Linked DNA regions of Thiosocius teredinicola. Each later gene encodes a partner of the first gene's protein in a complex. Links are inferred from orthologs where the notes say so. Each region holds a gene or a part of one and is shown on either strand. Other genes may lie near its edges.

Region 1 (2,967 bases):
GAAAACTGCATCAAGTGCAAATACACGGATTGCGTGGAGGTGTGCCCGGTCGATTGTTTCCACGAAGGGCCGAACTTTCTGGCGATCGATCCCGACGAGTGCATCGATTGTGCACTGTGTGAACCGGAGTGTCCGGCAAACGCGATTTTTGCCGAAGACGACGTGCCGGCTGACCAGCAGGACTTCATCGCGTTGAATGCCGACCTGTGCGCAAACTGGCCGGTGATCACGCAACGCAAAGACCCACCGCCGGACGCCGAAGACTGGGACGGCAAGACCGGCAAACGCGAGTTGCTCGAACGCTGACTGCGATCAGCGGGTGATGCTCGGCCGCGCCAGGAGCACGCTGACGTTGTCGTTACCGCCGGCCTCCAGCGCTGCATCGAGCAACGCCTGCGCCTGCTCATCGAGATTCCCGTTGGGGTCGCGCAGTATCCGCGCCATGGTGTTGTCGGAAATCATGCCGTGCAGGCCGTCGCTGCACACAAGGTAGGTGTCGCCAGGCTCGACCAGGGCATCGCGGACGTCGACATCCGCCTGGCGCTGCATGCCCAGGCTCCTGGTCAGCACGTTGTCTTTGACGCCCGCCTCGCGCGCCTCGCGACGGTTCATGAACACCCCATCGTCGATCATGCGCTGGATCAGCGAATGATCCCGGGTGAGACGGCGCATGCGCCCGAGGCGCACCCGGTAGAGGCGTGAATCGCCGATGTGGGCATAGTAGATGCGGTGGTCGCGAAACACGGCGGCCACCATGGTGGTACCCATGCCTTCGAACTCGGGTCGCTCGTCGCAGGCATCGAGCACGGCATGGTTGGCATGCTCCAGAGCCTGCCCTACGCGCAGCAAGGTCTCCATGCCGTCGGCACTGTCTTCGCGCTGTATCGGCAACAGGTCTTCGATCGCCGTGCGCACCGCGATGCGGCTGGCGACTTCGCCGGCGCGATGTCCGCCCATACCGTCGGCCAGCACCATAACGCCCAGATCGGAATCGACGCGAAAACTATCCTGGTTGCGTTTCCTCACCAGTCCCTTGTCACTGCGACAGGCCAATTCAATCGCATGAACCGCCATATGCGGGCGTGCACCTCATGACAGCAAGTGCGTCGAACAGACCTCTCGCAGCCTTGGTCAGCTGCCGGCCTGTGTGCCGCTCTCGTCGAGCGCACGACGCAGTTTATCCGCCGGGACGTAACCCGGCACCAACTCGCCGCTTTCCAACATCAAAGCAGGCGTTCCCTGAATACGCATCGACTGCCCCAGGGCGTGATGCGTGCTGACCGGATTGTCGCAGGTTTTGGCCTCGATCTCCTGACCGGCCTTCGCGGCATTCATCGCCGCTTTGCGGTCATCGGCGCACCACACCGAAACCGCCTTGTTGTAAGAGTCGCTGCCGATCCCCGCCCGTGGGTAGAAAAGGTAGCGGATACGGATGCCGGCGTCGTTGTAGCTGGCCATCTCCGAATGCAGCCTGCGGCAGAAGCCGCAGTCGATATCGGTGAACACGGTGACGGTGTGTTTGGCGTCCTCCGGCCCGTAGATGATCATCTGATCCTCGCTGATATTGCTCAACGCCGCCTTTTTCAGTTCGGTCAACCGCTTCTCGGTGATCTCGACACGCTGTTCGATGTCGATGATCTTGCCCTGCATCAGGTAACGTCCATCGCCCGTGATGTAGGCCAGTCGCGCACCGAAGGTCAACTCGTAGATGTTGTCCAGGGGCGTTTCCCTGATTTCGTCCGGCACCAGTCCGGGCAACAGCACCTTCAGTGAATTGCGAATCTTTTCCTGGGTTGCCGCATCCACTGCGGCCTGCGCCACCGCACTGAAAAACACGGCGATAACAACGGCAGTAACTCTCTTGATCATAGTCAGTCTCGAAAATTCGTGAATTGCAGCGGCAGGCCGTACTCACCCTTTTTCAGCAACGCGATCACCTCCTGGAGGTCGTCTCGCTTCTTGCCGGTCACCCGTACCTGCTCGCCCTGTATCTGCGCCTGCACCTTCAGCTTTGCAGCCTTGATGTCCTTGACGATCTTGCGCGCGGTATCGGTATCGATACCCTGCCTTATCGTGCCCGACTGGCGGGCACGATTATTTGCGGTTTCGACCTTGCCGATATCCAGGCAGCCGATGTCCACCGAGCGTTTGACCAGTTTGAGCTGCAAAATGTCCATCATCTGCTCGAGTTGGAATTCGCTCTGTGCGTTCAAGGTGACGCTGTCGCCGTCCAGGCTGTACTGGGCATCGCTGCCCTTGAAATCGAAACGGGTGCCCACCTCGCGGTTGGCCTGGTCCGTGGCATTACGGACCTCTTGCAGATCGACTTCCGAGACGGCGTCAAATGAAGGCATATCGGGGCTCCGTAAAAAACAGCCGCAAGGCTACCACAAGGCGCCGCCACTGTTGGGCGGGCTTGCCAGGCCGGCCGACATCGAAGGAAATCGACGGCATGCCGCTAACCGCGCGGATGGTGCTCGGCGTGCAGCGCCTGCAGGCGCTCGCGGGCCACGTGGGTGTAAATCTGTGTCGTCGACAAGGAACTGTGGCCCAACAACAGTTGCACAACGCGCAGATCGGCGCCGTGGTTGACCAGGTGCGTGGCAAAGGCGTGGCGCAGCGTGTGGGGCGACAGGGTTTGGCGGATGCCCGCGGTCAGGGCGTGTTTCTTGATGCGATACCAGAAGGCCTGGCGGGTCATGCCGTCGCCGCGCCGGGTCGGAAACAGGGCGTTGCACGGCCGGCCGTTCAACAGCTCGACGCGCGCACCTTTGATGAATCGCTCAATCCAGCTCACCGCCTCGTCGCCGAGCGGTACCAGGCGTTCTTTGCCGCCCTTGCCGATCACGCGCACCAGCCCCTGCGTCAGGCTGAGCTGGTCGGGGCGCAGACCGACCAGTTCGGAAACGCGCAGCCCGGTCGCATACAACACCTCGAGCATCGTGCGGTCACGCAGCCCTTCGGCCG
Region 2 (3,077 bases), 3.3 Mb from region 1 along the record:
AACTGCACCTGTTCGCCGAACTCTTGCTGCAACTCGACGAACAGTGGCGTCTCTTCGCGACACGGCAGGCACCAGGTCGCCCAGAAGTTCACGACGACGAGTTTGCCGGCATAGTCGGACAGGCTGCGTTTGCTGTTGTGCAGGTCCGGGTAGCTGGCATCGGGCAGCGAGTCGACGACCACCACCTCTTTCTCGATCAGTTTTGCGGCGTCTGCCGTCTTCTGTTGCTCGTAGCTTCGCCAGGCGAATCCGACCCCGGCGCCGATCAGCGTACAGACGACAGTGAGGACGAACAGCTTGTTGATTTTCACGGTGATATCGCTTGTGCCACGTGCTCGGCAAATCCCTGCGGGCCTTTGAATCCGAGCAGACGCAAGTGCCTACGCTCATTGCCATCGGGTCCCCAGAATATCATTGCCGGCGGTGCAGGAATGCCGATGCGTTCCTGTAGTGCCTTGTCGGCGTCATCCTGACGAGTCACGTCGGCCTGCAGCAACACCATCTGCGACATGCCTTGCTGTACCTTCGCGTCGGGGAAGGTCTCGCGTTCCATCTGTTTGCAGTAGGTGCACCAGTCGGCGTAGAAATCGAGCATGACCGGTTTGCCTTGTGCCTTGGCCGCGGCCAGTTCACGGTCGAGATCAGCGTTGCTCTTGATCTGTTTGAAGGTGGCATGCTCGGCCTGACCGGCTATCGCGCCGCCGGCGAACACGCCGCGCAGCGGTTGCACGGTGTCCTTGCTGCCCAGTGCGGCGCCGATCAGGAAGGTTGCGCCATAGATTACCGCGGCCAGGCCCACACCTTTCCATAGTTTGCGCCAACCACCAGCCTCGGCATGCAGCGGCTCGATCGCGCCCATGTAGATGCCCGAGCCGATCAGCAGCAGGCCCCAGGCCAAGAGGATGATCATCTCTGAGATATAGGTCGGCGCGAGGCGTTCGAGCATCGTCAGCGCGACGCCCAGCATCAGCACGCCGAACACCGCCTTGACCGCATCCATCCAGGCGCCGGCGCGTGGCAGCAGCTTGCCGGCCGAGGCGCCGATCAGCAGCAGCGGTATGCCCATGCCGATACCCATGGCGAACAAGGCCGTGCCGCCGAGTACGCCGTCGCCGGTCTGGCTGATGAAGATCAGTGCACCGGCCAACGGCGGGGCGAGGCACGGGCCGACGATCAGCGCCGACAACAGGCCCATGACCGCGACGCCGGTATAACTGCCGCCTTTCTGGCGGTTACTGATCTCGGTGAGTCGGCTCTGGATACTCGACGGCAACTGCAGTTCGTAGAAGCCGAACATCGACAGCGCGAGGGCGACGAAGATCAGGGCGAATGCAATCAGCCAGGCAGGCTGCTGCAGCGTGGTCGACAGATTGACGCTGAAAACGCCGACCAGGATGCCGGCGATGGTATAGGTCACCGCCATCGCCAGCACGTAGATCAGCGACAGGGTGAACGCCTTGCGGGTCGTTATGTTCTTGCCGTGACCGGCGATGATGCCGGACAGGATCGGGATCATCGGGAACACGCACGGCGTCAGCGACAACAGCACGCCGATGCCGAAGAAGGTCGCGACGATCACCAGGAAGTCGCCGCCTTCCAGCAGACTGGCGATCTGGTCCTGTTCGGATTGGATCTGCGGTGCCGGCTGACTCTCGCCGGTTTGGTCCGTGCCTGCATCGCCGGGCGCGGCGGCCGCGACCGTCGTCGCGCCTTCGCCGGCCGGTAGGTCGAACTCGAAGACCTGCTTCTGCGGCGGGTAGCAGATGCCGCGGTCGGCACAGCCCTGGTAGCTGGCGGTGACTTTGATGCTGGTGGCATCGGTGTTGGTGCGCACCAGCGGAATGTCGAGGTCGATCTGGTTGTGGTAGACGGCGACATCGCCAATCGTGCCGTCCGGTTTGATCGAGTCTTTCTTGATATCGGGTGTCGGCAGGGCGAACTCGCCCAGGGCGACGCCGTCGCCCTCCAGAACCACCTTGACCTTGTCCTGGTAGAGGTAGGTGCCGTCAGCGATTGCCCATTGCACCCGAAGTCGACTGCCGTCGGTGCTGCTTGCATCGGCGCGGAACGCCTTCTCGGCGGGCAGGATGTCGTCTTCGTTCGCACCCAGCCCGAGGTCGTCGCCTAGCGCCTCGAGTTCTTGCAGCGGATCGGCTTCGGCAATCGCCGGTACGGCCGTCTCCTGCATCTCGGGCGGGACGCTGCCGGCCGGTTCGAAGTTGTCGACAGCGCCAGGGTCGACCGGCGGCGGGCCATCGACGCCCTGGTCGAGTGCGACGAGCACCGTCTGTGTGTGCGGCGGATAACAGATGCCGGCATCGGCGCAACCCTGTGAGCGAGCCTTGAGCGTCAGCATCTCGGTGTTCGGCGGAATGGCGCCGAGCGGCACCTCGATGGTCACATCGTTGCGATAGATCTGCACCTCGCCGAAGACCGGATCGTTCTTCGGTTTTGCCGGCGGCAGCTTGGGATCACCGAATTCGATATCGGCATTCTCGGTGAGGAAGCGAAACTTGCTCTGATAGAGGTAATAGCCCTCTGCGATCTGCCAGTTGACGCGGACCGTCATGTTGTCGGTCGCCTCGGCCGAGATCACGAACGCCTGGTCGGGCTTGAGGAATTCGTCCTCGGCGTGCGCGACCGGCAGTGTCGCGACGATCGCCAAGACCCAGGCAATTAGTTTTTTGTACATGTTTCGATCCAAGCCAGATAATCAGGGAGACCTCCGGTGATGGGGACTGCGATGATCTCCGGAAGTTCATAGGGGTGGTTGTCGGCGATCGCCCGCTCCAGCGCCGTGTAACGATCCTTGCTCGATTTGATCGTCAGCATGACCTCACTGCCGCGTTCGATTTTTCCTGCCCATCTATAGATAGACGTAAGCGGCGCGCTGATATTCACGCAGGCGGCGATTTGCTGCCCGACCAGTACCTCGGCCAGCGATTCGGCTGAGGCCTGATCCGGCATCGTTGTGATGACCAGTTGCAGTTCTGTCATGCTGTCCTCGGTGCGGATTCGATGACCGACCAACCTTGAAGACCGGCCAAACGGCCCCCATGTCTCAACGGGCGCAACTT

Evidence for each region. Proteins that work in one complex are often made in the same cells at the same time.
Region 2: the proteins of B1781_RS17365 (region 1) and dsbD are in contact, whole or in part, in a crystal structure (PDB 1JZD), measured with the Escherichia coli proteins. The link is inferred for Thiosocius teredinicola from one-to-one orthologs.

Annotation. Positions count from the first base shown.
Region 1 is NZ_CP019936.1:3,666,260-3,669,226, forward strand. It holds B1781_RS17365 (DsbC family protein), read right to left. Parts: upstream 1,870-2,967; coding sequence 1,132-1,869; downstream 1-1,131. Other genes in the region: fdxA (ferredoxin FdxA), read left to right, coding at 1-306; B1781_RS17360 (Stp1/IreP family PP2C-type Ser/Thr phosphatase), read right to left, coding at 313-1,074; B1781_RS17370 (YajQ family cyclic di-GMP-binding protein), read right to left, coding at 1,872-2,354; xerD (site-specific tyrosine recombinase XerD), read right to left, coding at 2,459-2,967. UniProt on the Escherichia coli protein: Acts as a disulfide isomerase, interacting with incorrectly folded proteins to correct non-native disulfide bonds.
Region 2 is NZ_CP019936.1:394,130-397,206, forward strand. It holds dsbD (protein-disulfide reductase DsbD), read right to left. Parts: upstream 2,693-3,077; coding sequence 308-2,692; downstream 1-307. Other genes in the region: B1781_RS01850 (TlpA family protein disulfide reductase), read right to left, coding at 1-311; cutA (divalent-cation tolerance protein CutA), read right to left, coding at 2,677-2,997. UniProt on the Escherichia coli protein: Required to facilitate the formation of correct disulfide bonds in some periplasmic proteins and for the assembly of the periplasmic c-type cytochromes.